DNA from 2 places in the Massilia aerilata genome. Region 1 is predicted to be linked to the other one. Evidence: predicted binding sites of a transcription regulator. Region 1 holds the regulator's gene; the other holds the start of a gene.
What was found. Region 1 encodes LexA, which represses DNA repair genes until DNA is damaged. Its sites were predicted from a motif close to ACTGTATNNNNATACAGT; they were not measured.
Positions count from the first base shown of each region.

Region 2: ACFPO9_RS09155 (PA0069 family radical SAM protein) is a predicted target of LexA. The motif match lies at 2,722-2,739, and genes of this name have one in related genera.

Region 1 covers NZ_JBHSMZ010000004.1:481,460-485,883, forward strand. The annotation lists gene ACFPO9_RS07045 (tetratricopeptide repeat protein) at 1-440, shown strand, start outside; gene ACFPO9_RS07050 (SEL1-like repeat protein) at 592-1,392, shown strand; gene ACFPO9_RS07055 (tetratricopeptide repeat protein) at 1,457-2,218, shown strand; gene lexA (transcriptional repressor LexA) at 2,317-2,964, opposite strand; gene rpsF (30S ribosomal protein S6) at 3,244-3,627, shown strand; gene priB (primosomal replication protein N) at 3,657-3,941, shown strand; gene rpsR (30S ribosomal protein S18) at 3,962-4,252, shown strand; gene rplI (50S ribosomal protein L9) at 4,286-4,424, shown strand, end outside.
Region 2 covers NZ_JBHSMZ010000005.1:250,786-255,209, forward strand. The annotation lists gene ACFPO9_RS09145 (diguanylate cyclase) at 1-642, opposite strand, end outside; gene ACFPO9_RS09150 (AAA family ATPase) at 797-1,360, opposite strand; gene ACFPO9_RS09155 (PA0069 family radical SAM protein) at 1,443-2,654, opposite strand; gene ACFPO9_RS09160 (tRNA-uridine aminocarboxypropyltransferase) at 2,765-3,385, opposite strand; gene ACFPO9_RS09165 (NADPH-dependent FMN reductase) at 3,431-4,054, opposite strand; gene ACFPO9_RS09170 (efflux transporter outer membrane subunit) at 4,090-4,424, opposite strand, start outside.

The sequences.
Region 1 (4,424 bases):
CGCTGCCGAGCATCCCTGCGGTCTCGACCCAGTTGGACGAGGTCCGTACGGTCGGCAAGGCCATCGGCAACTGGGCCATCTGCTACAAGGACTTCGCCAAGGACCTCGAGGCCGCCGGGCCGTCGATCAACCGCATTCCGGCCGGCATCCGGAAACTGATGACGCCGGCCGAGCTTGCGCAGGCGATCGGCCGCATCGACACCGTCGTCGCGCGCATCGTCCGGGGCAAGGAGGACGACGCCGAGACCTTCATCACCGAGCGCGCGAACTGGTATGCCGCCACCGACAGGCACCTGGGACAGGTCCGGCCCGCGGTCCTCAAGGAGTTCATGGATCACGAGTACGACTATGTCCGTCGGCCGCAGTCGGGCTATATGGACCACCAGCCAGGGCCGTTTGTCCTGGCGTCGAATACGCCGGCAAAGCCGACGACGCCGTAAAAGTAATCTGGCAGCTGAGAATTGGCTCGACGGGATCAATACAAAAATAGGACAAAAATGTCCTTAAGGCATCGTTCGGAAGTATTGTCATGATGGTAATGCAGGTCTATTATCGTTTCGTTTGACCAAACTTTTCGGGAAAGGGGAGACGATGAAACGACTTGCATTTGCCGTGCTGATGCTGGCGGCCGGGATGGCCTCGGCCAACGAACTGGGCGATGCCGAAAAAGCCTTGCGTGCGAAGGAATACGACAAGGCCTTGCCGATCTATACGAAGCTGGCGAATGCCGGCAATGCCGAAGCGCAGTTCCGCCTGGGCGAGATGTACTGGTACGGCGACGGCGCCGCGGTCGACATGGCCAAGTCGCAGGCCTGGCTGCAGAAGGCCGCGGCGGGCGGCCATGGCGGCGCGAAGGAGACCCTCGACATCCTCAAGCAGCGCGAGCAGCGCGCCGCCGACATCGCCTTCTGGACCAGCGGCTACAAGGGTGAGGACCTGGTCTCGGGCAAATATGCCTGCCCGGCGCCGAAAATCCCGACTGTCTCGAAAACCAACGACGAGATCAACCGGATCCAGGCCGAGATCGCGACCTGGGAGACCTGCTACAACGATTTCGTGGCCAGCGTGAACCAGGTGCCGCCGGGCGTCAAGCGGATCCCGGCCGATGTGGTCAAGCTGATGAGCCCGAAAGAAGTGGAGCAGGCCGGCGCCCACGTCGACGACGCCACCGTCAATGTGATCAGCCGCCGCCAGGCCGAGGCACTGGCCTTTACCGGCGACCGCGACGCCTGGTTCACATCGACCCAGCAGTTCGTGGCGGACGCCAACGGCAAGGCCGAGTCGGGCAAACGGCTTCTTGAAGAGGAGCAGCGCCGCCTGCGCGAGGAAAACGAGACCTACCAGAGGAACAACCAGAAAGGTGCAAGTTTCAACATGGGTGGCAAAAAGTAACAGCCGGTTGAGCTGGCAGGGCTGTGCGGGTATGATGGATTTCCTTTATCACAGCCTTGTTTCCATGAAGACTCTCCTGTTTTGCGTGGCCCTGCTGGCGGCCGGCGCCGCCTGCGCCGACGAGCTGGCCGATGCGGACGCCCTGTTCGCCAAGAAAGCCTATCCCGAAGCCCTGCAGAAATACACCAGGCTGGCGAACGCCGGCAACGTGACGGCCCAGCAGCACCTGGGCGAGATGTATTTTTACGGCGAAGCCGGTGAAATCGACATCGACAAGGCGACCGGCTGGTTCCGCAAGGCGGCCGCCAAGGGCAATGCCACCGCCATCGCCTCGCTCGAGATGATCAAGCAGCGCGACAAGCGCCGCGCCGATCTCGATTACTGGATAGAGAAATACGACGGCGCCGACGTCCGCACCGACGAGTACCGCTGCCCGGCGCCGCGCTTCCCGGCGGTGTCGCGCCAGACCGAAGAGATCGACCGCTACAGCGCCAAGATGCAGGCCTGGCAGGCCTGCTACAACCGCTACGCCGAGCACCTGAACGCCGTGACCCCGCTGACCAAGCGCATCCCAGAGGACATCAAGGGGCTGCTGACCAAGGCCGAGCTGGAGAAGGCCACCGCCCATATGAACGCGGTGCAGGAAGGCCTGTCGGAAGACGTCAAGATCAGCGCGCGCATGGTCGTGGCCGACTTCACGGCCTGGCGCGACGCCACCGACGCCTACGTCGCCCAGCACAACGAGATCGTCAAGAATGCGCCGACCCCCGAGCGAGAGAAGGAGCTGGAGGCGCGCAAGGGCAACTATGCCCCTCCCGGCAAGTAAGGACGGCCGCGCACAATGAACAACGCCCCGCCGGCGTAAGCCGGGCGGGGCGTTTTGCCATCTGGCAAAATAATTTCAGTGCCGGCGCAGCTCTCAGTTCAATGCCACGAACGCAGCAGGCCGACAGCCAGGCCTTCCAGCGCGAACTCGTCGCTGTGCGGATCGACCGTGATGACGGAGAAGTCCGGGTTTTCCGGCAGCAGTTCGATGGTGCCGCCGGTCTTGCGGTAGCGCTTGACGGTGACTTCATCGCCGATACGGGCGACCACGATCTGGCCGTTCTTGGCCGAATCCACTTTCTTGACCGCCAGGAAGTCGCCGTCGCAGATGCCGGCGTCGCGCATCGACCAGCCCTTCACCTTCAGCAGGAAGTCGGGCTTGGCCGAGAACATGGCCGGGTCCACCGAGTAGGTGGTCTCGACGTGTTCCTGGGCCAGGATGGGCGAACCGGCGGCCACGCGGCCGACCAGCGGCAGCGACATCAGCAGGGCGGCCGGGACGGCCGGCACCGTTGCCGCTTCGGCCCCGGTGCTGTTGCCCACCAGGCGGATGCCGCGCGAGGTGCCGGGAGAAATTTCGATCGCGCCCTTGCGCGCCAGGGCTTGCAGGTGTTCCTCGGCGGCGTTGGCCGAGCGGAAGCCAAGCTCCTGCGCGATTTCGGCGCGGGTGGGCGGGAAGCCGGTGTTGTCGATGGCTTCCTTGATCAGGTTGAGGATCTGTTCTTGCCGTGCGGTGAGCTTGAGCATGTTCGAGTAAGTGTAAGTAAAGGAGCGTCTGAGCGACACCCGACACCCTGTATTTTTGTACAGTATTGCGCCGGGCGCAAGGGGAATCCGCCGCTTTCGCCGCTTTTTTTTGCTGGGCGGGTACAGCCGATAACCTGCAGGCAAGGCGCACGGCAGCCGACGCTGAAGATGGTGATTGAGCTCTTGACGTTTTTACGGTTATAATGTCGGGCTTTCCCTTCCCACACTCGTCTTGACGCCGAGGTGGGCATTTGTTTAAACGTCCTTAAGGAGTGTTGCATGCGTCATTATGAAATCGTGTTTATCGTCCACCCGGACCAGAGCGAGCAGGTCCCGGCGATGATCGAGCGCTACAAGACCACGGTCACCTCGCGTGGCGGTAACATCCACCGTGTCGAAGACTGGGGCCGCCGTCAAATGGCTTACCAGATCCAGAAGCTGCCGAAGGCACACTACATCTGCATGAACATCGAGTGCGACAACGAGACCCTGGTCGAGCTGGAAACCGCATTCAAATTCAATGATGCCGTGCTGCGTCATCTGACCGTCAAGATGAAGAAGGCTGAAACCGCACCGTCGCCGATGATGAAATCGGTCCAGCGCGAAGACGCAGCCAAGAGCCACCGTGCCGAGCAGGCTGCTGCTCCGGCCGCTGCTGCTTAATTTCTTCGGAAAGTGAAGCGCAGAGGGCAGTGAACGCGTTGTTGCTGGTTGCAAGCATCGCCGAGCGCGATACCTTGCGATATACCCCGGCCGGCATCCCCATCGTCAGCGGCATCCTGCAACATGGATCGCAGCAGACCGAGGCAGGGATTGCCAGGCAGGTCGAGTTTGAGATTTCCGCGCTGGCCGCGGGCGATATTTCAAGCCGGTTTGCCGATGCCGAACTGGGCGCCGTCTACCAGTTCAAGGGTTTCCTCGCGAGGAAGAACCGCAACAGCAAAGCCCTGGTGTTTCACATCATTGAATTCATTTAGATTAGATACAGGAGCCAAAAATGGCATTCGGTAAAAAGTTCGACAAAAACAAGGCCAAAGAAAAACTGAAGCGCAAACAGCAGAACCCGCTGTTCAAGCGCAAGAAATTCTGCCGCTTCACCGCTGCAGGCGTGGAACAGGTTGACTACAAAGACGTCGACACCCTGAAGGATTTCGTCCAGGAAAACGGCAAGATCATGCCGGCACGCCTGACCGGTACCAAGGCGCACTACCAGCGCCAAGTGGACACCGCCATCAAGCGCGCCCGCTACCTGGCCCTGCTGCCGTACACCGACCTGCACAACGCTTAATCGTCGGTCACGACACGTATACTGGAGAATAATATGCAAATCATCCTGCTGGAAAAAGTCGTCAACGTCGGTAACCTGGGCGACGTGGTCAAGGTCAAGGACGGTTACGCACGTAACTTCCTGATCCCGCAAAAGAAAGCCCGCCGTGCAACCGAATCGGCCGTGGCCGAAT
Region 2 (4,424 bases), on a different contig from region 1:
GTTCTTCTTGAGCACCCACGCCAGCGACTCGGTGCGCGCGAACTCGGCATCGCTGACCAGCACCAGGTCGGGCTGCAGCTCGCGCACCCGCAGGTGCAGGGTCTGGGCCTGGTCATGTTCGACCAGTTCGATCCGCGCCTTGTGCAGGCAGGCCTCGTCCATGCCGCTCATGTCGCCCAGGTGCATCAGGCGCACCAGGTCGCCGCGCTTCTGCTGGACGAAGAGCTTGAACAGCTTGTCGACCAGCACGTCGTTGGCGATCGGCTTTTCGGCATAGGCCAGGCAGTGGCAATCAACCAGCTTCTGCTGCAGCAGGTAGCGGCCGCCCTGGCGGCTGCTCTGCAGGTAGACGTATTCCTTCCCGGCCGGCAGGCGCTGCAGCAGCTCGCCCAGCATCAGGGTCTTGCGGCTGTCCAGCATGTCCGACTGCATGTTGTGCAGGGCGTCCAGGTCGATCACGAACAGGCCGTTGCCGGTATCGCCCTCCACCGCCGCCACGAACTGGCTGACTTCGCTGAAGAAAGCCATGTCGAAGTCGTATTTGTGGGCGTGCAGGCGCAGCTCGGCCGCGTTGTCTTTGATAAAGAAACTCTGTGACAGGAGCAGCGCGCGATATTTATAAAGCGGGACAGGGCTAGGCATCTTGCAGGGTCCGTCGATGCAAAAAGTTGCACGGCTAACATACAAGGATATTGCCCTGAAAGGTATAAAAAATGGAAACTTTTTTTACTGCCATGTGTTGACATAGCACAACAACAACACTCGGACTGTCCGGCGCGGGTCGGCGCGCCCCAGCCTACACGACGCCCTCGATCACGCGCCGTACCTGCAGCGCGCGCTCCTCGACGCTGCCGCTGACCAGGGTGTAAGGAATGCCGCGCGCCTCCAGGTCCTTCAGCACCAGTTGGTGAATGCGGCCGCGCCAGGCTTCGTTTTCGCGCGCCGATTGTTCTTCGTAGGGAATGTCATCCGCGCAGACGAAGGTATGGGCGTAGCGCTCGCGGCACTCGTCGGCGCAGCGCAGCAGCTCGGCCGGCGCCGGTTCGGTGACCTGGCCGAATTCCAGGCCCAGCAGCAGCGTGGTCAGCGCATTCGTGTCGACGAACAGGTAGCGCCGGACATAGGGCATCTGCTCGTCTTCGGCCTCGCGGTGGCGCAGGGCGATGTCGACGTAGTCCTCGGCATTCAGCTGGCCCTGCTTGTCCTCCCAGATATAGCGGCCGATCTCGGGCACGGCGACGCTGCCGTACTGGCGCGCGAGGTATTCGCACAAGGTCGACTTGCCGGTCGATTCCGCGCCGACGAAGACGACCCGCTTGACCTGCCCTGCTGTGCTGCTGCCCTGCTCTTCCATATGCATCCCGTGATCGAAAAACTGCCATCCAGAAAGATGAGAGCGCCATCCTAGCCGACGACGGCGCCTGCCACAAGACGCCGCCTGCTCAGAACAAGTCCAGCTGCGGGCTCGCCTTGGTCGTCTTGCTCGCCGGCTTGCCGCCACCCTCGACCGCCGGCGCGCCGCCGAACAGGTCGAGCTGGGTCACGTCCTCGTCCCGGCGCCGGCAGGCGGCCGCCGAAGGCACGACCAGCGGCCGGCGGAACTGCGCGCCGTCCATCTTGCTGAAGCGGCCATTGAAGCCGTCCATGCCGAGCCGCTTGACCGCCTTCGTGAAGCGCTGGCGGATCAGGTCGGCCCATACGCCTTCGCCGCTCATGCGCTTGCCGAAGTCGCTGTCGTATTCCTTGCCGGCATGCATATCCTTCATGCGGTTCAGTACGCGTTGCGCACGGTCTGGAAAATGAGCGTACAACCATTGATGGAACAAGGGGTTGACTTCCCACGGCATGCGCAACACCGTGTAATGCGCGCCGACCGCGCCGGCATCCCTGGCGGCTTCGAGAATGCGCTCGATTTCCGGTTCCGTGATGAAGGGAATGATGGGCGCCACGCTGACGCTGACCGGGATGCCGGCCTCGGTCAGGGTGCGGATCGCGCGCAGGCGGCGTGCGGGCGCCGCCGCGCGCGGTTCGAGCGTGCGCGCGATCTCGCCGTCCAGGGTCGTGAGCGTGATGGCGGCCGCCGCCAGGCCCTTTTCCGCCATCGGCGCGATCAGGTCGATGTCGCGCTCGATCAGCGCCGACTTGGTGATCAGGCCATAGGGGTGATTGCACTCGCCCAGCACTTGCAGCACTTCGCGCGTGATGCCGCGCTCGCGCTCGCACGGCTGGTAGGCGTCCGTGTTCACGCCGATGGCAATGCTCTCGGGCACGTAGCCGGGCTTGGCCAGCTCGCGGCGCAGCAGGTCGGCCGCGTTGACCTTGGCGAACAGGCGGCTTTCGAAGTCCAGCCCCGGCGACAGGCCGAGGTAGCTGTGCGAAGGCCGGGCGAAGCAGTAGATGCAGCCGTGCTCACAGCCCCGGTAGGGGTTCAGGGAGACATGGAAGGGAATGTCCGGCGACGCATTGCGCGTCAGGATAGTTTTGGCGAACTCATCCGTGACGATGGTCTTCGGCGGCGCCGCTTCATCGGTCTTCAGTCCCGGGACCGTCCAGCCGTCGTCGAAACGCTCGCGGCCGTGGACTTCGTAACGGCCCTGGAGGTTGGACACGGCGCCACGGCCCTTGTGCGGCGTCAGCGGCCGCGGGGGGATCATGACCTGCCCTTGCAATTCCACGTCTTCAGCCCAAGCTTGTTGGCGATTCACTATGGCGCTCCCGAGTACTGTATGGATATACAGTATCGTACACCCGCTTTACTGGCGGTTCAAGCGCAAAATCGCCGGGATTGTTGTTCCACAAAGCCGGCGAAGCTGACAAACAACGGTGCGTAGTGTTCAGGCCGGTTTTCGAGTTGCGAAAGTGCGTGGGCGGCCGCTTCCAGCGAGGACAACTGGTCCGGCGCGTGGGCCTTGCGAATCCGATAAGCCGAGGGTGGCAAGTCCTGCAGGCCCAGGCGCGGCAAGGCTGGCAGCAAGGAATTCAAGTAGAGCATCTTGCGGCTCTTGCGCCAGGTGGCGTCCAGCAGCACCAGGCGCAGCCTGGCCGGCGCGGCCAGCAGCGCCGGATCGAGCACGGGCGGCAAAGGCAAGCCCAGCGAAGCCTCGCCCACCGTCCGCGGATACAGCAGCAGCGGCGTGCGCCCATCCGCGTACAAGGCCGTCTCCAGTTCCGCCGCGGGAAAAATCTCGCCCACCAGCAGCCGGCTGGACGGCAGGCACAGGTGCAGCAGCCGCGCGCTGTTCTTGGCGTTGTGCACCTCGAGCGGATGTTGCAGGACCAGCAGCTCGACCTGGCTGTCCAGCGGAGTCACGAAGCGGCAGATGCAGGCGCTCTGCGCGCGCAGGCAGGCGGCGCAGGTCGCGCGGCGGGGTTCGGTCGATGTCATGGGCGCCGATTGTACCCGCGCGCGCTCGAGCCCGAAAACCGAAGCTCAGTAGCTGCCGCCCACCCGCTCCCCGCGCGGCGGCATGTTGTCCGGCACCGGAACCGGCGGATCGTCCTTGCGCAGCGGCTTCAGGGCGCCGGCCCACTGCACCACCTGGTCGAGCATGATCTCGACCGAACGCTCGTGGTGCTCGGCCGGGTTGAAGGCCGTGAAATTCTCGAAGTCGGTGAACAGCGACAGCATGACCTGGGCGCGCACGTCGGCCACCATCAGCTCGCCCATCACCAGGCGCAGGTTCTCGATCGCGCGCGAGCCGCCCGCGCTGCCGTAGCCGACGAAGCCGGCCGCCTTGTTGTTCCACTCCTTGTACAGGTAATCGATGGCGTTCTTCAGCGCGCCCGAGGTGGCGTGGTTGTATTCCGGCGTGACGAACACGAAGCCGTCGAACTCGGCGATCTTCGCCGCCCACGCCCTGGTGTGCGGCTGCGAATACTGGCCCATCGAGGGCGGCACCGGCTCGTCCAGCAGCGGCAGCTGGAAATCCTGGATGTCGACCAGTTCGAAGGCGGCGTCGCCGCGCGTGCCCGCGCACTCCATCACCCAGCGCGCCACGTCCAGCGCCTTGCGTCCGGGGCGGGTGCTGCCCACGATGATTGCGATGTTGATCATGCCTGTCTCCCGGTCTGCGAAATAATTAATACCGTTTAGTGTATTCCAGGCCAACCGCCGCCCAGCGCCCTGTATAAATCCACGTGCGCCGCCAGCCAGCTCGCCCGCAGCTGCAGCACGTTGGTCTCGGCACTGAAGGCGTTGCGCTGCGCATCCAGCTCTTCCAGATAGGACGAATAGCCGTTGCGGTAGCGGTTGTGGGCGATGCGCAGCACCTCGGCGGTGGCGACCCGGCGCGCCTCGGCCTGTTCCAGCTGCTCGCGCAGGCGCTGCACCGCCGACAAGCCGTTCTCGGTCTCGGCGAAGGCGTTGCGCACCACGGATTCGTAGGCGAACACGGCGCGGTCGCGCAGCGAAGCCGAGATCTCGG